One region of the Paucibacter hankyongi genome, then DNA from elsewhere that is predicted to be linked to it. Evidence: riboswitches for the same ligand, from Rfam matches in the RefSeq annotation. Region 1 holds a riboswitch; the other holds the start of a gene.
The links. Region 1 has a riboswitch for S-adenosylhomocysteine ahead of ahcY (adenosylhomocysteinase). Riboswitches for the same ligand answer to the same signal wherever they lie in the genome.
Positions count from the first base shown of each region.

Region 2: another riboswitch for S-adenosylhomocysteine. It lies ahead of metH (methionine synthase); the one in region 1 lies ahead of ahcY (adenosylhomocysteinase).

Region 1 covers NZ_JBBHJX010000014.1:83,776-95,570, forward strand. The annotation lists gene WG899_RS17850 (DUF2917 domain-containing protein) at 68-406, shown strand; gene WG899_RS17855 (cupin domain-containing protein) at 420-902, shown strand; gene WG899_RS17860 (class I SAM-dependent methyltransferase) at 884-1,831, opposite strand; gene WG899_RS17865 (hypothetical protein) at 1,990-2,226, opposite strand; gene WG899_RS17870 (TfoX/Sxy family protein) at 2,562-2,966, opposite strand; gene WG899_RS17875 (5-formyltetrahydrofolate cyclo-ligase) at 3,103-3,672, shown strand; gene pepQ (Xaa-Pro dipeptidase) at 3,685-4,998, shown strand; gene WG899_RS17885 (OmpW/AlkL family protein) at 5,073-5,735, opposite strand; gene metF (methylenetetrahydrofolate reductase [NAD(P)H]) at 5,876-6,721, opposite strand; gene WG899_RS17895 (TlyA family RNA methyltransferase) at 6,718-7,494, opposite strand; gene ahcY (adenosylhomocysteinase) at 7,642-9,078, opposite strand; S-adenosyl-L-homocysteine riboswitch at 9,151-9,266, opposite strand; gene WG899_RS17905 (HAD-IIB family hydrolase) at 9,336-10,127, shown strand; gene WG899_RS17910 (DNA glycosylase AlkZ-like family protein) at 10,124-11,215, opposite strand; gene WG899_RS17915 (chemotaxis protein CheX) at 11,340-11,795, shown strand, end outside.
Region 2 covers NZ_JBBHJX010000002.1:458,491-470,285, forward strand. The annotation lists gene WG899_RS05540 (DUF4197 domain-containing protein) at 1-476, shown strand, start outside; gene WG899_RS05545 (ProQ/FINO family protein) at 575-1,393, shown strand; gene WG899_RS05550 (homocysteine S-methyltransferase family protein) at 1,511-2,566, shown strand; gene WG899_RS05555 (HD-GYP domain-containing protein) at 2,603-3,796, opposite strand; S-adenosyl-L-homocysteine riboswitch at 3,883-4,001, shown strand; gene metH (methionine synthase) at 4,055-6,802, shown strand; gene WG899_RS05565 (glycine zipper 2TM domain-containing protein) at 6,940-7,689, shown strand; gene WG899_RS05570 (YybH family protein) at 7,800-8,312, shown strand; gene WG899_RS05575 (YifB family Mg chelatase-like AAA ATPase) at 8,346-9,854, opposite strand; gene WG899_RS05580 (TorF family putative porin) at 10,163-10,912, shown strand; gene glnK (P-II family nitrogen regulator) at 10,944-11,282, shown strand; gene amt (ammonium transporter) at 11,323-11,795, shown strand, end outside.

The sequences.
Region 1 (11,795 bases):
AGCCTGTCAGTTAAGAGTCGCCGCGGTTTCGGTGATGCTGTCAGGGGATGAAGAAGGGAGTGAAGTCATGAGCAATTCGCAAGAACAAGCGCTGTGGCGCCTGGCCTCGGGCGAGGCCTTGAGTCTGCCGATTGGGCCCGGTGCCCGTGAACTTAGCGTCAGCGAAGGCCGTCTATGGCTGACGCTGAAGGGCAGCGCCCAGGCGCCAGCGCAAGACATCTGGCTGCAAGCCGGCGAAAGCCTGGCCCTGGCCTCGGGCAGTCAGGTGGTGCTGGAGGCCTGGCCGCAAGCGGCGTTTCAGCTGCTGGTGCCGCCGGCTGCGTGCAAAGAGTTTGCGTCTCGGCCGGTGGCGCGGTCACGGCGACAGTCCGCGATGGCGCTGACTTCGCTGCAGCCCGCAGCCTGATCAGCTTGCAGCCGTGGTGCAAACCAACCCTGTCAGCCTACTCAAGGCCGCCGATATCGCTGTACTGCCGCAGCTCAGCAAGATTCATGCACTGAATCCGCAGGCGATGCGTGACAGTCGATCTTTGTCGGACTTGACGGGGTTAAAAGCCCTGGGCATTCAACTGGTGACGCTGCAACCGGGGCGGCAAGCCTGGGAATACCACCGCCATCTGTATGAGGAGCAGTGCTTCTACATCCTTGCCGGCCAGGGCCATGCCGATATCGACGGTGTCTTGCATGCCCTCGGCCCTGGCGACTTTCTTGGCTTTGCGGCCCAGGGTGCGGCGCACACCTTGATCAACACCGGCACAGAGCCTCTGGTCTTTATCGCGGCACGAACGCAGTTGGAGTTGGATGTCTGTGACTACCCGCGGCTGGGAAAGCGGCTCTATATGAACGGTGACGAAGAGGCCTTGGTTGATTTGGCGGCGGTCAGTCAGCCCGGGGTTCTGTAAATCAAGACCTTCAGCGATCGCTCGTCCGACACATCGGCAAACACCGCCGGGTTGGCCACGCGCTCGACGAACTGCAACTCCGGCGCCAGGGCCTGCATCTGGTCTTTCAAGAAGGCCTGATCAAGCTTGGGTGTGTTCAGACACAGCATGGCATGGCCGCCCGAGGCCAGTAGATCGGGCAGGCGGCGCATCAGGCGGGCGTAGTCTTTGGTCGCCACAAAGCTGCCTTTTTGATAGCTGGGCGGGTCCAGGATGATCAGCTCATAAGGCCCGCCGCGAGTGATCTTGCCCCAGGAATTGAAGATGTCATGGGCCAGGAAGCTGGCGCCGGCCTCATGGCCGGTCGGCAAATCGTTCAAGCGATGGTTCTGTCGCCCAATGGCCAGAGCGCCGGCGCTCATGTCCATATTGACGACCTTGTGCGCGCCGGCCTGCAGCGCCGCCACCGAGAAGGCGCAGGTGTAGGCGAACAGGTTCAGCACCTTCAGCTCGGGTTTGACGGCGCGCCGCTGCTGCACAAACTCGCGAACCCAGCGCCGGCCCTCGGCCATGTCCAAAAACAGGCCATGGTTCTGGCCTTTCAGCACATGCACCTGATAGCGGGCGCCGGCCTCGACCACCACATGAGGCTCCGGCACCTGGCCTGCCATCAAGCGGGTCTCGCTGAGCTGCCCTTCGGCGCGGCATTGGTAGACCCAGTTCAGCGCCTGCCCTGGGGCCAGGTCTTGCCAGCGCGCGGCGAGAGCGGCGTGGATGGTTGCCAATACTTCATCGCTGCAGGGCTCAAAGCTGGTCAAGACCAGCACCGGCGGATAGGCGTCCAGCGACCACTGCTCGCAACCAGGGTAGAGGCCACCTCGGCCATGAAAAATGCGCTGGGCGTCGGCGGGCAGGGCCATCGTGGCGATGGCGTTGAGCAGGGCTTGCATGGGCGGGATGAACTGAAGGGCGCGGAAGAAGAGGCTGACAAAAGTCTAGCGAAGCAAGTGCAGCGACGGGCATTGCCGCTTTGCTGGGCCCCAGGGTCAAGCCCCTTCGTCGGCTTTCAGCGATAGCAAAAGAATGCTGCTCTGCTGGGCGTACGGCCTCACTTTTCGGCGGCAGCCCCATTCGGAGAGCTGGCGGCTGATGTCGCTTTAACACCCGCCTGGAAGCCGGACTGTGCATCGCTCATCGCGACGTGCGCATAGTCGCCGAACACGCCCGAAAGATAGAGTGCAATCGCTGCAGCCAACATGATCTGGCGGTGGTTCTTGAAGTAACCATAGAGCAGGGTGGCGAAGCTGCAGATGAAGAGCGCGATCGAGAGTGTGGCGATGGTCATGATTCAAGCAAAGAGTGTTGCTGTTAATGGCAAGGTCCGAGACGTACCCTGGGCCTTATTGCCAGGCGCTGCAGCCTGAGACGCTGGACGGTGTGGGCACTATTTCCATGTCGCCATTGTCGACGCTGGCTGAATAAATAGGCAAAAGCCACGCCCAGGGGAGCGGACAGTGTTTTCGGCACGAGGTACAGGAGCCTTCGGAGGGTCTGAGTGAGCGAATTTCTCATAGACGCCTCAGGGATGCCTCGACAGCATGCGGCGAACTCTAGCGGCTTGAGAGGGGCGAGAAGAAAGTTGTACCAGCAGCAACTCGCGTAGCTCCGATGTAAGTAAGCTCAAGGGGTAGTTCGTTTGACTGGCGCCTTCTTGGCCCTGGTCAAGCCTTTGGACGTCTTGGGGCGAGCTTTCTCAGCCCGTGCTCTGAGCGCGGCACCCAACGCCAGCCGTCCCCAAGGCTCCATCAGCGCCGGAGACTCCATTGCTTCCTCGGGCGCCACGAAGTAGCCCAAGGTCGCCACTTGCCCTTCGCGCTCGTATTGAAAGGGTGCGCAGCCGGCGGCCAGGAATTGCTCGCGAGTCTGGGCGTCGGCTTTCAGGTAGAGCTGATCAAAGGCGATGATGGCGATGAACAGGTCGTCCACGTAAATGCCCCAGCCACCAAACATGCGGCGATGGCGCAAGGGGCCCAGGGGGCTGAGCAGCTCAAGGCTGTGGTCCAGCAGTTCTTGATGGTTTGCCATGCGTCAAATTAAGGGTTTGAACGGACAGGATGGCCCGGGGCAGGACGCCGACTGCACTCACAATCAGACTCAGCCGGCGCGAGACCTCGAGCCAAGTACCGGCTGATTGTTACGTCCTTTGCCAGGGGAATTGTCCGTGGATCTGAATGACCGCAGCGCTTTGCGCCACAAGCTGATCGAAGATCGCCTGAATCTGCCGCATCGGCTGGAACTCGCCGACCACTTGCAAGAGGTCTTGCGCGTTTGGCTCTTGCGCCGCCCCGAGTTGACGATTGGTGCTTATTGGCCGATCAAGGGCGAGTTTGACCCGCTGCCGGCCTTGTACCGCTGGAGCGAGAACCACCCCGAGCGCCGCATCGGCCTGCCGGTGGTGGACAAGGCCCATGGCACGCTGCGCTTTCACGTGTGGTATCCCGGCTGCCCGATGGAGGAGGATGCTTACGGCATCCCCAAGCCCAAGGACACCGAGGTGTTCGAGCCGCAGCTCTTGATCGTGCCTTGCGTGGGCTATGGACCTTTCGGCTTGCGCCTGGGCTATGGCGGGGGCTTTATGGATCGCACGCTGGCCGCCTTGCAACCGCGCCCCGCCACGGCCGGTATTGCTTATGCACATGGCTTTCAGCCGCTGTTGAAGGCCGAGCCTCATGATGTGCCGCTGGAAGCAATGCTGACCGAAGAGGGTGTGGTCTGGGACATCCATGGCTGACAATCTGCGCCCATGACTACCTACGCTCAACACCTGACCCTGCTGCAGCAGCGCACCGAGAGCGCGCTGGCCCGTTGCGGCTTCGACGCGCTGCTGATCGCCTCCGGCATCGAGAAATTTGCCTTTCTGGACGATCGGCCCTATCTGTTTCAGCCCAATCCGCATTTCAAGCAGTGGCTGCCCTTGGTCAACCACCCCAATAGCTGGCTCTTGCTGCGCCCCGGTCACAAGCCGCGCGTGGTCTATTACCAGCCCGATGATTACTGGCATGTGCCGCCCAGCGCTCCGACCGGGGAATGGATTGAGCATGTGGAACTGATCGTCATCAGCCGTGCCGAGGATGCGGCCGCTCATCTGAAAGTGCCCGGCCGCTTGGCCATCATCGGTGAGGCCGATGCGGCGCTGGACGGCGTGCAGCCGAACAACCCCGCCGACCTGCTGAACCTGCTGCACTACCCACGAGCTTGCAAGAGCGAGTATGAGTTGGAGCAGATGCGTGCCGCCTCACGCCGCGCCGCGCCAGCGCACCTGGCCGCGCGCGCTGCCTTTTTGGCCGGCGGCTCCGAGGCCGAGATCCACCGCGCTTACTTGATTGCCGCCGGGCACACCGACCGTGATCTGCCCTATGGCAGCATCGTTGCGCTGAACGAGCACTGCGCCGTGCTGCACTACCAGTATCAAGACGAGCAGCGTCCCGCAGAGAGCCTCAGCTTCTTGATCGACGCGGGCGCTCAGGTGAACGGTTATGCCTCCGACATCACCCGCACCTGGACCCATGGTAATGCCGCCAGCGCCGAGTTCGACGCGCTGCTGGCCGCAATGGAGAGCGCCCAGCTGGCGCTGGTGGACGAGGTGCGCGCCGGGGTGGACTACCGTGAGATACATCTCAGCACCCATCGTCGTATCGCTGCCATCCTGCAGCAGCAGGGCATCGTCAAGATGAGCGTCGAGGCACAACTCGCTGAACGCGTGACCTCGAGCTTTATGCCGCATGGCATCGGCCATCTGCTCGGGCTGCAGGTGCACGACATTGGTGGCTTCATGGCTGACGAGCGTGGCGCGCTGGCGCCCAAGCCCGAGGGCCATCCCTATTTGCGCCTGACCCGCACGCTGCAAGCCGGCATGGTGGTGACGATCGAGCCGGGGCTGTATTTCATCCCGACACTGTTGCGCCAACTGCGGGCCAGCCCTGCATCTGCTTCGGTGGACTGGGCCTTGGTGGAGCGCCTCGGCCGCTTCGGCGGCATCCGCATCGAGGACGATGTGGTCTGCCGCGCCGAGGGTGGGCCGGAGAATATGACGCGGGATGCGTTTGCCGTCTTGTAAGGCGAACGAGTCGAAAGAGAAAAGCCGCTGCGGCCCTGATGGGCGGCAGCGGCTTTTTCAATGGCTAGGCTGGCTTAGAAGCGCATGCCCAGGCCCACGCCGACCAGCAGCGGATCGACCTTGAATTCGCCGATGTCCGTGCCCTTGGAGTAGACGGTGGTCTTGATCTGAACCTTCTTGATGTCGATGTTCAGGTACAGATTCTTGGCAACTTCAATGTCAGCACCGATCTGTGCGGAGAAGCCCCAGCTGTTGTTCTTCAGGCTCAGGTCCAGCGGCGCCACGTTCGAGTCGAACTTGATGCTGGACAGATTGGTGTAGTTCACGCCCAGACCCACGTAAGGACGGAAAGTGCTGGTGGGGCTGAAGTGGTACTGCGCGCTCAGGGTGGGAGGCAGGTGCTTGAAGCTGCCGATCTTGCCCACGCCAGTGACCGACAGGTCTTGCGATTGCGGGTAGGTCAGGATCAACTCGGCGGCAATATTGGGGGTGATGAAGTAGGTGATGTCCACTTCAGGCAGCCACTTGTTGTTGATCGAGGCTTCGGCAGGCGAACCCACCACGGCGCTCAAAGTGGTGCGCAGTTTGTCGCTGTTGGTGTTGGCCGAATCCAGATGCACAGCGCGTGCGCGCACCAGCCAAGGGCCTTCTTGTTGGGCTTGAGCGGCGAAAGAGGTGCAGGCCAAAGCGGCGGCTGCGGACACGGTGGCGATAACGCTGAAGAGCTTGCTTGTCATTGATCTACTTCCTAAAAAGCCGGGAACAGCCCCGATGGAAGAGATTTGAAGCTGTTGGCCTGGGTAAACCCTTGATCTAACGCAAAGTCAAAAAAGCCCTCGCGGGGAGGGCTTCTTCAAATTGATCTTGCGCAAGAAGCTCAGCCAAGACTGAGGCGTTTGCACAACTCCAACGTCAAAGCGGATTGATTGAGCGTATAGAAGTGGATGCTGGGCGCGCCGCCGGCGATCAGGCGCTCGCAAACGCGGGTCATCACCTCCAGCCCGAATTCGCGAATGCTGGCCACATCGTCCATATAGCCTTCCATCTTCAGGGCCACCCAGCGCGGGATCTCAATGCCGTCGCGTGCCGCGAACTGGGCGATGCGAGCGTAGTTGTGGAAGGGCATGATGCCCGGCACGATCGGCGCGTCCACACCCAACTTGCGTGCTTCATCGACGAAGTGGAAGTAGGCATCGGGGTTGAAGAAGAACTGCGTGATCGCCGAGTTAGCCCCGGCACGCATCTTGGCGGCGAAGTGTTGCAGGTCCTTGGCCGCGTAGCGCTGCTGCGGGTGGTACTCGGGGTAGGCGGCCACTTCGATCTGCCAATCCGCGCCTTGGGTTTCGCGGATGAAGGCGACCAGCTCGGAGGCATAACGGAACTCACCGGCGGTAGCGGTGCCGCTGGGCAGGTCGCCGCGCAAGGCCACCACACGGCGAATGTTTTGCGCGCGATAGGTGGCCAAAATCTCGGCGATGTTCTCGCGCGTGGAGCCTACGCAGGAGAGGTGTGGCGCGGCCTCAAAGCCGGCCGCCGCAATGTCCATCACCGTGCTGAGGGTCTTGTCGCGGGTGGAGCCGCCGGCGCCATAGGTGACGCTGAAGTAATGCGGCTTCAGCACGCTCAGGTCTTGCACCACGGTCTTGAGCTTCTCGGTGCCCACCGGTGTGTTGGGCGGGAAGAACTCGAAACTGACTGGAATGCGGGGTGTTGCTGTGCTCATGGCTTGTCTTTCGCAGCCTCGGGCGCTTGCGCCCAGAGGAAAAATTCTTTGTTGCCGTCACCGCCGGTGATGGCACTCTCAAAATAGCCCAGCACCTGCCAGCCCTGCTCTCGGGCGGCTTGGCGTGCCTGGGTTTCCAGCAGCGGGTATTGCTTGGCGTCTTTGACCAGGCCGCCGCGGGCCAGCGCCTTCTTGCCCAGCTCGAACTGCGGTTTCACCAGCAGCAAGACCTGACCCTTGGGCGCCAGCCAGGCGGCCAGATGGGGCAGGGCGCCCAGCATCGAAATAAAGCTGAGGTCACCGACGATCAAGGCAAAGCCTTCGGGCGGCGCGTGCTGCGCCAGCGCCGAACCTGCCAGCTCGCGCACATGCAAATGCTCCAGCCCCACCACCTGGGGGTTCTGGCGCAGCTGCTCGTGCAACTGGCTGTGGCCCACGTCCACGCCGACCACCTTGGCCGCGCCCGCTTTCAGCAGGCAGTCGGTGAAGCCGCCGGTGCTTTGACCCATGTCCAGCACCGTCAGGCCGCTCACATTCAAGCCGCTCTGGTGCAGCGCGCCCTCCAGCTTGAGCCCGCCGCGCGAGACGAAGCGCAGTTCCGCGTCATCGCTGACCCGCAACTCGCAGTGCTCCGGCAATTCCTCACCCGCCTTGCGGATCGCCTGCCAGTCTTTGGGGCCTTGCCACTGCGCCGCACCGGCCGTGATCAGCCGCTGCGCCGCCGAACGAGTCGGCGCCAGGCCTTTGGAAACTAACAGTTGATCAGCGCGCATAGGAGAGGGGTCAGGTGTGTCGAGGCGTAGCGAGCGGTCGTCAGGCTAGACGCGGGCGGATCCGCAGACCGGAGCGTAGCTTGGGCTACGTGAGGATCTGCGGAGGGACCCGCAACAACGCCTGGCGACCGCGTAGTAGCCTTCAGATCAATAGCGGTAGGTGTCGGGCTTGTAGGGGCCTTGCTTCGGCACTCCGATATACGCCGCCTGCTCCTCGGTCAACTCGCTCAGCTGCGCATTCAGCGTGGTCAGCTGCAAGCGCGCCACCTTCTCGTCCAGGTGCTTGGGCAGCACATAGACCTTGCCGATGTCATAGGCGTCCTTGTGCGCGAACAGTTCGATCTGGGCGATCGTCTGGTTGGCGAAGCTGGAGCTCATCACATAGCTCGGGTGGCCGGTGCCGCAGCCCAGGTTCACCAGACGGCCCTTGGCCAGCAAGATGATGCGCTTGCCATCGGGGAAGATCACGTGGTCGACCTGTGGCTTGATCTCTTCCCACTCGTACTTCTCGAGCGCGGCGACATCGATCTCATTGTCGAAGTGACCGATATTGCAGACGATGGCGTTGTTCTTCATCGCGGCCATATGTTCATGGCGGATGACGCTCTTGTTGCCGGTGGTAGTGACGAAGATGTCGGCCTTGTCGGCGGCGTATTCCATGGTCACGACGCGGTAGCCTTCCATCGCTGCCTGCAGCGCGCAGATCGGGTCGATCTCGGTCACCCAGACCTGGGCCGACAGCGCGCGCATGGCTTGGGCCGAGCCCTTGCCCACATCACCGTAGCCGGCGATGACGGCAACCTTGCCGGCGATCATCACATCGGTGGCGCGCTTGATACCGTCCACCAGCGACTCGCGGCAGCCGTACAGATTGTCGAATTTGCTCTTGGTCACCGAGTCGTTCACATTGATGGCGCGGAACAGCAGCGAGCCCTTGGCGGCCATTTCCTGCAGACGGTGCACGCCGGTGGTGGTCTCTTCGGTCACGCCCAGAATCTCGGCGCTCTTGCGGGTGTACCAGGTCGGGTCAACGGCGATCTTGGCCTTGATGGCTGCGAACAGCACGCGTTCTTCTTCGCTGCCTGGCTTGTCGAGCACGCTCAGATCCTTCTCGGCCTTCTGGCCCAAGTGCATCAGCAGCGTGGCGTCGCCGCCGTCGTCCAGGATCATGTTCGGGCCTTCGCCGGGCGTGCCCTTGGCGCCGAAGTCGAAGATGCGGTGCGTGTAGTCCCAGTAGTCCACCAGGGTCTCGCCCTTGTAGGCGAACACCGGCGTGCCCACGGCCACCAGCGCGGCGGCGGCTTGGTCCTGGGTCGAGTAGATATTGCACGAGGCCCAGCGCACTTCGGCACCCAGGGCTTGCAGTGTTTCGACCAGCACAGCGGTCTGGATCGTCATGTGCAGCGAGCCGGTGATGCGCGCGCCCTTGAGCGGCTGGGTGGCGGCGTATTCCTTGCGGATCGCCATCAGCGCCGGCATTTCGCTCTCGGCGATGTTCATTTCCTTGCGGCCCCAGGCGGCGAGGCTCAGGTCGGCAATGTGGTATTGGTCTTTGGACAGGGTTGTCGATGCAGCGGTGGTCATTGCGGGCTCCTTCAGAATTTGAAGCCGCTACCGTCATCATTTGGGCAAACCGATCACCCACGCGAAGACGTCAGCGGGTGAGCGCGGTTGCAGGTCTTGCCGGTCGATTCAAGTTGAATGCAGCCTGGCGCAAAACTTTTCCGAGCCTGGCCTGCTGTGTGTAGCAGGTTGCAACGCTCCTCGGAACGGCGCAATTCTAGACGCATCATGGCTGGCAATTGCGGGAACAGCCCATTGTTTTGCGGACAATCCTGCCCATGCGACCTTTCAGCCAATGCCCTCCCGACTCGCTGCGCGGCCTGCGCGGTGTCCTGACCGATATCGATGACACCTTGACCGCCGACGGTCAGATCGCCCCGGCCGCCTTGCAATCCCTGCATGATCTGCGTCGGCATGGGCTGCCGGTGATTGCCATCACCGGACGGCCCGCCGGTTGGAGCGAGCCCTTTGCCATGGCTTGGCCGGTGGCGGCCATCGTGGCCGAGAACGGCGCGGTTATGCTGCGCGGCGAAGGCGAGCAATTGCGCATTGCCTTCAGTCAAGATGAGCCTACCCGACTTGCCAATTTCGAGCGGCTGCAGGTCTGCGCGGCGGAGATCCAGGACCGAGTCCCAGGTGCGCGCTTAGCCACTGATTCGGCCGGGCGCCTGACCGACATTGCCATCGACCACAGCGAGTTTGCCCATCTGGATCAGGCTCAGATCGCCGCCGTGTGTGGGCTGATGCGGGCCCATGGCTTGGTCGCCACCGTCAGCTCGATCCACGTCAACGGTTGGATCGGCGAACACAGCAAATGGACGGCCGCACACTGGGCGGTGCAGGCCGTGTTGGGTGAGGCCTTCGAACCCGGGCAATGGCTGTATGTTGGCGATTCGACCAATGACCAGCAGATGTTCGCACGCATGCCCTTGAGCGTCGGGGTGGCCAATATCGCTCGCTTTGTGCCGCAGCTGCAGCATCTGCCGAGCTATGTGACGGATGCGGAGCAGGGCATCGGGTTTGCCGAGGTGGCGGCCGCCTTGCTCGCCGCTCGTTCGGCCTTGGCTTAGGCCGCGGGCAAGGCCAGGAATTCGCGCATACGGGCCAGTTCGGCCTGCCAGGCCGGACCGAAGGCTTTGTCCGGCGGCGCGTCTCCGTTGATGAAACCGCTTTGGGCTTGCAGGCTGTCTTGTTGCACCGCAAGATTGGCCCATCCCAACACCTGGCCTCGCCACAGCATCGGCAGGGCGTAGTAGCCGAGCTTGCGTTTCGGTGCCGGGGTGTAGGCTTCAAAGCGATAGGCCCAGCCCCACAGCAATTCGAAGCGCAGGCGATCCCAGACGATCGGATCGAATGGGGCCAGCAGGCGCAATTCCTCATCGAACTGCCAGCGCTTGGCGCAGGGGTTTTCCCCTTCGGGCCAGAACCAGCGCAGGCCGTCGAGCTCCACGCTGGGCCAGTTTTTGCGGGCGAGCAGCAGGGCCTGCTTGAGTTCGGCCGCTAGATGCGGCGCGCCATAGCCCAACAGACTGCACAACTGCCCGAGGCTGCGCGAGGGCAGCGGCGCGTATTTGGCCAGTACCAATTGCAACAGCGCCTGGGCCTTCTCCATCGGCGTGCGTTCGTCGACGGGGTGCTCGGCGGGGGCGTAAATACGAGTCCCAGCTTCGCGTTTGTGGACGCGCAAGAGGCCGCGGTAATGCATGCTGTCAAGCAGATGGGTGGTGGCATTGCTGCTGCCTCCCCAGGCATTGCGAGTGTTGCCCAGATCTAGCCGGGCCTGGATGTCGCGCGGGTGGCTCGGGCCGAGTTCTTGCAGCAAGGCGAGCAGTTGGGTGGCATGCTGGGTGGTCTCTGCGTTCCAGCCGCGCCGAGCCACGCGCGGGTGCATCAGGCGCAAGTGTTCGCGAGGCAGGAAGCCGTAGTTGACCAGGCAGTCTTCCTCGACGTCCAAGCGCGGGTAGCGGCGCTCTAGATCGCCGACTCGGTAGCCCTTGACGCGCAGCCTCAGGGTCAGGTCTTGAGCTCGCGCCGGAGCTCGGATCGGATCGGCCTGCACAAAACCGAGCCGAGTAATCGCCTGCGGCAGGCTGGTCGGGGTGAAGAGGGTGCGAGCGACCGCGTAGCGGCGCAGATCATCGAGACGGGGTGTGCGCATGGGCGGATTGTGCCGCCGCAATTGAGCCCATCTTTTGCTTCAGAAAACCCGGAAGCTGCCGAAATAGTCCGGAATAGGTGGCCCCAATGGGCCGAGAGGGCGGGCGCCTGCGCACCGAAATGACATGACGGAAACCACTCAACTCGCGGCCAAGGTTCTTTTGCTGGAGCACGACCCGGTGCATTACGCCAGCCTGGTCGACTTCTGTCAGCAAGTCGGGCTGCAGATCTTGCCGCGCTCGGCCAGTGATGCCTTGGCGGCTCTGGCGCAGCACAAGGATCTAGGCGGCGTTTTGCTGGCCGAGGATCTGCCTTGCGAGGGCCCCGATGGCCTGACCTTGGCGCGTGCCATTCACAAGCTGCGGCCTGAGCTGCCGATCTTTTTGCGCCGCACCAGCGATCGCGAATTGACGCTGCAGGAGCAAGTTGCGGTGCGGCATCGCTGGACGAGTGGGGACCTTCCTCGCCTGCGGGAGGCGGTCGACCATGCGATCTTCAGCCTCAGCTATCCGACCGTGCTGGTGCGAGGCATCGTCGAGCTGACTTGTGAGGCCTTGAAGGCGATGTTCCCCTTTGCCAGT
Region 2 (11,795 bases), on a different contig from region 1:
TGAAAGACGGCGCCAAGCTCTTGCAGATGACCGGCCAGGGCAAGCGCGTCGACGAGCTACTGCTGGCCATGAACCGCGCCGCTGAGGCGGCGGTGCCGGCGGCCAAGCCCTTGTTGGTCGCGGCGATCAAGGGCATGAGCGTGGAAGATGGTCTGCAAATCCTGAAGGGCGGGGATGACTCCGTCACCCAGTTCTTTGTGGGCAAGACCCGCGCACCCTTGAGCCAGCAGTTGCTGCCGCTGGTCACACAGGCCACGCAAAAAGTGGCCTTGGCCGACAAGTACAACGCGGTGGCCGGCAAGGCGGTGGGGCTGGGCTTGGTGAAAAGCGAGGATGCCAGCATCCAGCAGTACGTGACCGGCAAGACCCTGGATGGCTTGTATCTGATGATCGCCGAAGAGGAGCGCAAGATCCGCAAAGACCCATTGGGCAGCGGCAGCGCGATCCTGAAAAAGGTCTTCGGCGGAGGCGCTTGAAGCCCGTCAATATGCGGCCCGAGGCGCTGTCTTCGCGGCAGTGGACAATAGCGCTCTGAATTTTCTTTGTCTTTGAAGTTGCGCCGAGGCGCTTGCCCATGAACGAAACTCCCAACACGGTGCCGACTTCGGCGCCGCAAACGCCGGCTGAACTCGAAACGGTCGAGGCGGTCGCCGCTGTCGATGCCGTCGACAATCTCGCCGCTGCTGCCGAAGAAGCCCCTGCCGTCGATGCGGTCGTGCCCGAGGTGAATGTGCCCGCAGCCGAGACCGCCGCGGCGAAAGACATGTCGCCGGCTGCCTGCGCAGCCAAGCTGAAGGAACTGTTCCCGGCGCTGTTCGTCGGTGGCGGCATCAAGCCCTTGAAGCTGCGCGTTCAGGCCGATATCCAGGAGCGCGCCCCGGGTGTGTTCACCAAGGCTCAGCTGTCGGCCTTTTTACGCCGTCACACCGGTGGTACCGGCTATCTGCTGGCTCTCAGCAAGGCCAAGCACCGCTTTGACCTCGATGGACAACCCGCCGGTGACTTGAGCGATGAGCACCGCGCAGCGGCCGTGGAAGAGTTGACCCGCCGCCGCGGCCTGCAGCAAGAGCGCCTCCAGGTGGAGCAGCAGCGTCAGGCGCTGGAGCAGACCCAGGCGCGTAACCGCGCCGGACTGCTGCATGACTTCGAACGCACCACCTTGACGCTGCCCAACTTCTGCGCACTGAAGGGCGTGACGCCCGAAGAGCTGCCGGGTTTGTTGGATCTCGCACGCCAAGAGGCCGCCGAGCGCGCCGCTCAGCGCCCGCAGTTTCAGGCCCCGCGTGAGCCTCGCCCCGGCCAAGCGCCGCGTGGTGAGCGCGGCCGACCAGACGAGCGCCGCGGCCGCCGACCAGGGCCGCAGGGTGGCCGCAAACCCGGCCCGCAGCGCTGACGCGTCTTCACCCGTTGCCTGCTTGCTAGCGCCCACCGCCGGTGGGCGCTTTTCATTTGGGCAGGCTGATTTGGCCTTGTGGCAGCCCGGATCGCCACGCCTTTCTACAATGGCGCCATGAACGCTAATTCCACCCTCTTCACCCGCGGCGCGGCCTTGCCCGCCATCCTGCAGCAGCGCATCGCGATTTTGGACGGCGCCATGGGCACGATGATCCAGCGCTACAAGTTGGGCGAGGCGGACTTCCGGGGCGAGCGTTTTGCCGATCATCCCAAGGACCTGAAGGGCAATAACGACCTGTTGGTGCTGACCCGGCCCGATGTGATCAGCGAGATCCACGAAAAATATCTGGCCGCCGGCGCGGACATCATCGAGACCAATACCTTTGGCACCACCTCGGTGGCGCAGGAGGATTACGGCCTGGAAGCCTTGGCTTACGAGATGAATGTGGCCGCGGCCCGCATTGCCCGTGCGGCATGCGAAAAGTACAGCACGGTGGACAAGCCGCGCTTCGCCGCCGGCGCGCTCGGCCCCACACCGCGCACGGCCAGCATCAGTCCCGACGTCAACGACCCCGGTGCCCGCAATGTCGACTTCGACACGCTGCGCGCCGCCTACTACGAGCAGGCCAAGGGTTTGCTGGACGGTGGCGTGGACCTGTTCCTGGTCGAAACCATTTTCGACACCTTGAACGCCAAGGCGGCCATCTTTGCCTTGGACGAATTGATGGAAGACACCGGTGAGCGCCTGCCGGTGATCGTGTCGGGCACCGTCACCGACGCATCCGGTCGTATCTTGTCGGGCCAGACGGTGACCGCCTTCTGGCACTCGGTGCGCCATGCCAAACCACTGGCGATCGGCCTGAATTGCGCGCTTGGCGCGACGCTGATGCGGCCTTATATCGAAGAGTTGGCCAAGGCCGCCGGCAGCACTGCCATCAGCTGCTACCCGAATGCGGGTTTGCCCAATCCGATGAGCGACACCGGCTTTGATGAAACCCCGGACGTGACCGGCCGCCTGATGGAGGAGTTTGCGCGCAGCGGCTTCCTGAACATCGCCGGCGGCTGCTGCGGCACCACGCCGGAGCACATCGCGGCGATCGCCAAGGGCGTGTCGGCCTACCGGCCGCGCGCCAGCGGCGAGAAGTTCCTGAGCGGCTTGGTCGAGGCCTGATCGGGCTTTGAGAGCAGCCTGAGCCGCTGTGGCGGCTCAGCTGAGCTTCAGCAGCTTCTCCATCGAGACGCGCAGTTTCAGTTCATGCGGGGCCATGCTGGCGGCGACCGCTTGTGTTGCCAAGCGAGTGTCGCGGGATACCGGTTCGCTCAGCGGGTTGCCGCTCTTGCCCAGTAGGCTGGCCACCATCGGTTCGGTAGCGCTGTGGCCGCGCTTGTAGACGATACCGACCTCACCATTGGCCAGTTTCACCAAGCTGCCCAATGGGTAGAGGCCAATAGTTTTGACGATGGCTGCGCCGGCTTCGTCGGGCTGTTTCAGTTCATCTAGAAACACGGCGCGGGCTGCCATGGCGCCCGGTTGGGCCTTGCGTGATGCCCGTGGGCTGACGCGTGAGGCAAAGATGTCGATACGACGCAGCAGCCGGGCCAGCTGCTCGGCTGGCGCGCGCTCGGCCAAGGGGCCCGGTCCGGCATCGTGGTGCAGGCAAACGGTCTTCAGCCAGAGTTCCGACTTGGCGCCGAGTTCGGCCAGCAGGCTCGCCGAGCGGTCCCCGTGTGAGACCAGGCTTTGTTGTTGGCTGTGGCTCGGTTCGTCGGCCTGCGCCGCCATGCGGTCTTGCTGGGCGCTGATGCTGATGTTCATGCTCAAGGCCGCCTGGGTCAGGGCCAGCCGCCAGTCGTCCGGCCAGCCCAGCTTGAGTGCGCATTGCTCGGCCAAGGCCAGGCAGAGCAAGGCGTGGCGGGCGCTGTAGCGCTCAAAACCCTGGCTGGCATCAAAGATCAGGAACATCAGGATCGCATCGGGCCGGTGCGAGAGCCGGGCGATGGCATCGGTGTGCAGCTGCTGAAAACGGCCGCGGAAGTCCTCGGTGTGCGGGTCGCGCAGCAGGCTGTGCGCATGCATCTGCAAATCGGCCCAGGCGGCTTGCTCGCCCAAGTCGACGCGCTGTGCGCGGTCGGGCTTGTAATCGGCTTGCACATTGACGATGTCGCCCAGGTTGGCGCCCTGCAGCATCATCGTGTCCATTTTGTGGGCCAAGGCGCGCTGGTATTCCTTGGTCTCATGCGCCAGCACCCAGATCGGGCGCGCCAGCAGGGCCTGCATTTGCGGCGTGTTCGGCAGCGTCTGGCCGCTGGCCACCAGCAGCTTCCCACTCGCGTCGCGCAGGGAGAAAGTCAGCAGCTGACCGGGCCGCAAACTATGGGGGGGAAGCTGTATCAGATCCAAGATGTCTCGCTCATGTTTTGCTTGGATTGTCGGCTGAACCTCGCGGCGATTGAGCTCGCTGCCCACACTGCGCGTAAAATCACGCACGGTTCAAGGAGCGTTGCGACCTGCCCACCCGCATTGATCGTGAGATCGGCGAGGGCTCGCCAGGCTTGAACGGGCAGCTCACCCTGATCTGGGCTGCTGACAACGACGCTCACCGATCCATGATTTCGTGGCCGCGGTGAGTTCGCGGCCCAAGACTCTTCTGAGGCCGCCATGTCCGCTGAAACTACTGCCCCGAGCACCGCCATTCAACCCGACGCGATGAAACTGTCGGGCCTGGAACCGGTGCAAATCGGCGCCGGCACGCTGTTCGTCAATATCGGCGAGCGCACCAATGTGACGGGCTCCAAGGCCTTTGCGCGTTTGATCTTGAATGGTCAGTTCGAGGATGCCTTGGCCGTGGCGCGCCAGCAGGTCGAGAACGGGGCTCAGGTCATCGACATCAATATGGACGAGGCCATGCTGGACAGCAAGGCCGCCATGGTTCGCTTCCTGAATCTGATTGCCGGCGAGCCCGAGATTGCCCGTGTGCCCATCATGATCGACAGCTCCAAATGGGCCGTCATCGAAGCCGGCCTGAAGTGCATCCAAGGCAAGGGCATCGTCAACTCGATCTCGATGAAAGAGGGTGAGGAAGAGTTCCGCCGCCAGGCCAAGTTGGTGCGCCGCTATGGCGCGGCTGCTGTGGTGATGGCTTTTGACGAGCAAGGTCAGGCCGACACTTTTGCCCGCAAGATCGAAATCTGTGAACGCGCCTACAAGATCCTGGTGAACGAGGTGGGATTTCCGGCCGAGGACATCATCTTCGACCCGAATATCTTCGCCATCGCCACCGGCATCGAAGAGCACAACAACTACGCGGTGGACTTCATCGAAGCGACGCGCTGGATCAAGCAGAACCTGCCCGGCGCCAAGGTATCGGGCGGCGTGTCAAATGTGTCCTTCAGCTTCCGTGGCAATGATCCGGTGCGCGAGGCCATCCACACCGTCTTCCTGTACCACGCGATTCAAGCCGGCATGGACATGGGCATCGTCAACGCCGGCATGGTGGGCGTATACGACGACCTCGATGCCGAGTTGCGTGAACGCGTGGAGGACGTGGTGCTGAACCGCCGGCCCGACTCTGGCGAGCGTCTGATCGAAGTGGCCGAGCGCGCCAAGGGTATGGCCATTGATGACACGACCCGCCTGGCCTGGCGTGCTGGCGATGTGAATGAGCGCCTCAGCCATTCGCTGGTGCACGGCATCACCGAGTTCATCACCGCCGATACCGAAGAAGCCTGGCAAGCGATTCAAGCCAAGGGCGGCCGGCCACTGCATGTGATTGAAGGCCCGCTGATGGCCGGCATGAATGTGGTCGGCGATTTGTTCGGCGCGGGCAAGATGTTCTTGCCGCAGGTGGTCAAGTCGGCCCGCGTGATGAAGTCGGCCGTGGCCCATTTGCTGCCCTATATCGAGGCCGAAAAGCAGGCCTTGATCGACGCCGGCGGCGAGGCCAAACCGAAGGGCAAGATCGTCATCGCCACCGTCAAGGGCGATGTGCACGACATCGGCAAGAACATCGTCACCGTGGTCCTGCAGTGCAATAACTTCGAGGTCGTGAATATGGGCGTGATGGTGCCCTGCCAAGACATCTTGGCCAAGGCCAAGGAAGAGGGCGCCGACATCATCGGCCTCTCAGGCCTGATCACGCCCAGCCTGGAGGAAATGCAACATGTGGCCGCGGAGATGCAGCGCGACGAGCATTTCCGCTCGCGCGGCACGCCGCTGCTAATTGGCGGCGCCACCTGCAGCCGGGTGCACACGGCCGTGAAGATCTCGCCGCACTACGAAGGCCCGGTGGTCTATGTGCCGGATGCTTCGCGCAGCGTCGGCGTTTGCAGCGACTTGCTCTCGGACGAGCGCGCGGCCAAGTTCATTGCCGAGCTGCGCAGCGATTACGAGCAGGTGCGCCATCTGCACGCCAACAAAAAGCAGACCCCCATGGTCAGCCTGGCTGCCGCGCGCGCCAACAAGCATGCCCTGGACTGGACCAGTTATCAGCCGCCGGTGCCGCAGTTCATCGGCCGCCGCGTGATCCGCAATTACGACTTGGCCGAGTTGGCAGAAAGCATCGACTGGGGCCCCTTCTTCCAGACCTGGGATCTGGCCGGCCCCTTCCCAGCCATCTTGAAAGACGAGGTGGTGGGCACCGAGGCGCAGCGCGTCTTCAGCGATGGCAAACGCATGTTGCAGCGCCTGATTGCCGGCCGTTGGTTGACGGCCAGTGGCGTCTTCGGGCTTTACCCGGCCGCGCAGGTGAACGAGGACGACATCGAGATCTACACCGATGAGAGCCGCAGCGAGGTCTTGATGACCTGGCACGGCCTGCGCATGCAGTCGGAGCGACCTGTGGTGGATGGCGTCAAGCGGCCGAACCGCTGCCTGTCCGATTTCATCGCGCCCAAGGGTGTGGTGCCGGACTACATCGGCCTGTTCGCCGTCACCGCCGGCCTGGGCGTTGAGAAAAAGGAAGCCCAGTTCCTGGCCGATCTGGACGACTACTCCGCCATCATGTTCAAGGCCCTGGCTGACCGTTTGGCCGAAGCCTTTGCCGAGCGCCTGCATCAGCGGGTGCGCACGGAATTTTGGGGTTATGCGGCCGATGAAGCCTTGAGCAGCGAGGAATTGATCGCCGAGAAGTACCGCGGCATTCGCCCCGCCCCTGGCTATCCGGCTTGCCCCGACCACTTGGTCAAGCGCGATCTCTTCAAGGCTCTGAATCCCGAAGAAATCGGCATGGGCTTGACCGACAGCATGGCCATGACGCCGGCCGCCAGCGTCTCAGGCTTTTACTTCGCTCACCCTGAAGCGGCTTACTTCAATGTCGGCCGCATTGGTGAAGACCAAGTGGCTGACTGGGCCGAGCGCATGCGCTTGAACAAGGAAGCGGCCGAGCGCGCTTTGGCGCCACTCTTGTGATGCTGGCGTGATCGGCGGGCTTCTTCCGATGACTTTGTAAGCCGAAGTAAGAGCCCGGCTTGGCCCGGCTCAGCGGCGCTCGCCATGTTAGGGTTAGGCCCTAGCTATTGACTGCGCTTTTCAAAGGAGTTTTGCAGATGAAGCCCGCACATATCGCTATCGGTGGCGTCGCCGCCATTGCTATCGCCGGCTTGGCCTTTCAAGCTGGTCGCAGCCAGGCGCCGGCCCCGGTGGCCGTCGCGCCGGCTGTTGCCGCCTCGGCTCTGGCCAACGAGGCCAGCGCTGCAGTCGCTACAGCTCCGCCAGCGGCCTCGGTGCCCGTGCTTGCCGAAGCGCCGGCCTCGGTGCCCGCACTGAAGGAGGCTGCGAGCGTGCCTGCACCGCCGGTGCTGGCCAAGGCCCCGGCCAAGCCTGCGCCGCGCCCGGCGCCAAAACCTGCGCCATCTTCGGCGCCGCAGCAGCCGGAAAGCAGCCATGTCGCCAAGGCCGAGCCGGCCGCGCCCAGCGAGGCGGCCCCTCCTGCCCATGTGATCGCGCCGGAGCCGCCCAAGCTGTGCGCCGAATGCGCGACCGTGGTGCAGATCCGCAGCGAGCAACGCGAGGGCAAGGGCAGCGGCCTGGGTGCCGTCGGTGGGGCGGTGTTGGGCGGGCTGCTGGGCAACCAGATTGGTGGCGGGACCGGTAAAACGCTGGCCACGGTGGCCGGCGCGGCGGCCGGTGGCTTTGCGGGCAACGCGGTGGAGAAGAGCCACAACGCACGCCAGGTTTGGGTGGTCCGGGTCAGCTACCCAGACGGCCGCACCCGCAGCTTTGATTTCGACCATCAGCCCGATTTCCGCGTCGACACCGTCGTGCGCGTGCGTGACGGAGTGCTTGAGCGATATTGATCGTTCAGCGGCGCGTTCATCATCGCCCAAGGGGCGCTCGTCACACAGGGTGCAGCGCTCGCTGAGGGCTGCGCACAATGGGTCGCTTTAGGCTTTGGCTTGACCCGCTGATGTTCAATTTTCTGCCCCGATCATCGCGCCAGTGGGGGCACGCCGCCCTGTTGGCCTTGGCCTCGGCCGCTTTTGCTGGCCCGGCGCGAGCGGAATCTGCCGACGAAGCGGCACTCACCGAGGCGGTGGCGCAGCTCTACCGCAGTTTGGGCAGTGGCGATGTGGCGGGCTTTGCCGCCTTGGTGCCGGCCGGCGGCTTTAGTGAGTTCAACACCGAAGCCGAAGGCCTGCAGACGCTGACGATGGACTATTTCCGTGCTGTCATGACCTCGGGCGCGAAGATCGCGCTGCGCGTCAGCGATCTGCAGCCGCGTCTGCTGGGGGGCGACACCGCCCTGGTGACGGGTTACCGCGTTGGCAGCATCACCCTCCCCAGCGGCCAAAGGTTCGACAGCCGACAGGCCTTGACCATGCTTTGGCGTAAGGCGCCGAGCCAGGTCGGTGTGAGCTCAGCATCGGGGGCTTGGCAGCTTTTGCACGTGCATTTGTCCGAGCCAGGCCGTCCCCGGTAGCGCCTGCGCCGGGTTTGGCGCAGCCCGCGTGGCTCAGTGCTGCAGGCCGCGGCGCAGCTGTATCGCTTCGGCCATATGGCCCAGCTTGATGCCGCGCGTCGCGTCCAAATCAGCAATGCTGCGCGCCACGCGCAAGAGGCGGTGATAGCCGCGTGCCGATAGGCCCAACTGCCCGGCGGCTTTTTGTAAAAACTCCAGCGCGGCCGGTTCCGCCTGGGCATGTTGTTCGAGCTGTCGCGCGCTCAGGCGCGCATTGCTGCAGGCTTGGCGTAGCAAAGCGCGTTCGCGTGCGGCGGCCACACGGGCGGCTACCTCGGCGCTGCTTTCGCCGTCTGGCAAGGCCGCCAGTTCTTTCGGCGCAATCATCGGCACTTCAATCAGCAGGTCGAGCCGGTCCAAGAAAGGGCCGCTGAGCCGGCTCTGGTAGCGGGCGATTTGGCCGGGTGCACATTGGCAGGATCGCAAGGGATTGCCCAGATGCCCGCAGGGGCAGGGATTCATGGCTGCCACCAACTGGAAGCTGGCGGGGAACTCGGCCTGACGGGCGGCCCGCGAAATCAGGATGCGGCCGGTTTCCATCGGCTCGCGCAAAGCCTCCAGCGCGCTGCGATTGAACTCTGGCAACTCGTCGAGAAACAAAACGCCATGCAGCGCGAGTGAAATTTCGCCCGGTCGGGGCGGTGAGCCGCCGCCCACCAGCGCCACGCTGGAGGCGCTGTGGTGCGGGCTGCGCGTGACACGTTGGCCCCAGCGAGCCGGCTCGAATTGCCCGGCCAAACTCAACAGCGCGGCCGACTCCAGGGCCTCCTCTTCGTTCAGCGGCGGCAGCAAGCCACTCAGCCTTTGCGCCAGCATGGACTTGCCGGTGCCGGGGGGGCCCACGAGCAAGAGACTGTGAGCGCCGGCTGCCGCGATTTCCAACACCCGTTTGGCACCGGCCTGGCCTTTCACATCGCGCAGGTCGGCGGGGCTGGGCGGCTCGCCGCGGGGCAGGGGCCGGGCCGCTTGCAAGGTTTGCTCGCTGCCAGGTGTCAGGGCGGCCACCAAGTCGAGCAGGTGGGGTGCGCGCCAAACTTGTACGCCGTCCACCAAGGCGGCCTCGGCCGCACTGGCCTCGGGCAGGATCAGCGCGCGCCGCGACTGCTCGCGCCGCAGCGCCAAACTCATGGCCAAGGCCCCGCGGATGGGGCGCAACTCGCCGCCGAGTGACAACTCGCCGGCGCACTCGAAGCCGTCGAGCCGGCTGGCATCGATCTGCTCGCTGGCGGCCAGCAGGCCCAGCGCAATCGGCAGGTCAAAACGCCCACCTTCCTTGGGCAACTCGGCCGGGGCCAGATTCACCGTGATTCTTTTATTGTGCGGAAAGCTCAGGCCGCTGTTTTGCAGCGCGGCGCGCACGCGTTCGCGCGACTCTTTGACCTCGGTGTCGGCCAAGCCCACCAGCGTGAAAGAGGGGAGTCCGTTGGCCAGGTGCACCTCAACGCTGACCGGCGCTGCGGCCAATCCGTCCAGGGCTCGGCTGTGAACGATTGCCAGAGACATCTTGTGCGCCGCTTCTTGGCTCCACGCGGCCGCACCGTCGCGGGCCGCACTGTGCCCTGATTGTGCACTTCAAGGGGCTGCAGCGGTGACTGCACAGAAACGGTGCGCAGGCTCGGGTCGCCGAGTCGGTTGGATGGCCCAGTTTGGTGCGGTAACTGCCCGGCAGCCGCTCAAAACCGTCCGCCTTGCCGTGGTGTGGGGCTGAATTCGATTTGAGCGAGTTGGCACGAAAGCTGCTGAGGTAGAGACAAGTCCTTTTGAAACTCTCCTTCCGCCTCCCTCTCCATTCAATAGACAGGAACCTCGTGATGAAGTCGACTCTTGCTGCTTGTTTTGCTCTTGTGACCCTCGCTGCACTGCCCGTCGGGACGGCGCACGCCGAAGAGGCGGCCGCTGCACCTGCCGCGAGCCCTTTGTCCTTCAATATCAGCCTGGTCAATGAGTACCGTTATCGCGGCATCTCGCAGTCCCGCCTGGACCCGGCGCTGCAAGGTGGTGCTGATTACGCGTTCGAGAGCGGCTTCTACATCGGCACCTGGGCTTCGACCATCAAATGGATCAAGGACGCGCCTTACAACGGCGGCGCTTCGGTCGAAATCGACGTCTATGGCGGCTACAAGACGGAGATCGCCAGCGGCCTGACGCTGGACGTCGGTGCGCTGACCTACATCTATCCCAGCAATGATCTGAGCCCTAGCGCCAACACCACCGAGCTCTACACCGCGCTGAGCTTCGGCCCGCTGACGGCCAAGTACTCGCACAGCGTCACCAATCTGTTCGGCACCGCCGACAGCAAGGGCAGCGGCTATCTGGATGTGACGGCCAGTTTCGACGTCGGCGCTGGCTTCACGCTGGTCCCGCATGTCGGCTACCAAAAGGTCAAGAACAACAGCGCCGGCAGCTACACCGATTATTCGCTGACCCTGAACAAGGACTACGCCGGCTTCACCTTTGGCGCCGCCATCGTCGGCACCGACACCAAGGCCTATGTCGGCGGCCCCGGCTTGAAGAATCTGGGCAAAGACGGCTTTGTGGTGTCGGTCAAGAAGACCTTCTAAATCAAGAACCGAGTTACAGGAGATAGATGCAATGAAACTGATCACCGCCATCATCAAACCCTTCAAGCTGGATGAGGTCCGCGAGGCCTTGAGCGCCATCGGTGTGCAGGGCCTGACCGTCACCGAGGTGAAGGGCTTTGGCCGCCAAAAGGGCCACACCGAGCTGTACCGTGGCGCCGAATACGTGGTGGACTTTCTGCCCAAGGTGAAGATCGAAGCGGCCGTCGATGATGCGGTGGTGGAACAGGTCATTGAGGCCATTGAAGCTGCCGCGCGGACCGGCAAGATCGGTGACGGCAAGATCTTTGTGTCGCCGCTCGATCAGGTGGTGCGTATCCGTACCGGTGAAACCGGCAACGAGGCGCTTTGAGCGCGGGCTCGGCAGCAATTTTTCCGTTGGAGAAACAGATATGAAAAAATTTCTTGTGAGCCTGGCGCTGGCCGCAGCGGTGTTCGCACCGGCCGCCTGGGCGCAATCCGAGGCCGCTTCGGCCGCCGCAGCCACCGCGCCGGTGGCCATGGCGTCGGCCGCTGCCCCCGCGGCGGCGCCTGAAGCAGCCGCTCCCGCAGCCGCCGCTTCGGCGCCGGCCGATGCAGCGTCGGCCGCAGCTGCCCCGGCACCGGTGCCCAACAAGGGCGACACCACCTGGATGATGTTGTCCACCTTGCTGGTCATCATGATGACGGTGCCAGGTCTTGCCCTGTTCTACGGCGGCTTGGTGCGCAGCAAGAACATGCTGTCGGTGCTGATGCAGGTGATGGTGGCCTTCTCGATGATCGTGGTGCTGTGGGTCATCTATGGCTACAGCCTGGCGTTCACCGAAGGCAATGCCTATATCGGCGGCACCGATCGCTTGATGATGAAGGGCATCTGGGACAACGT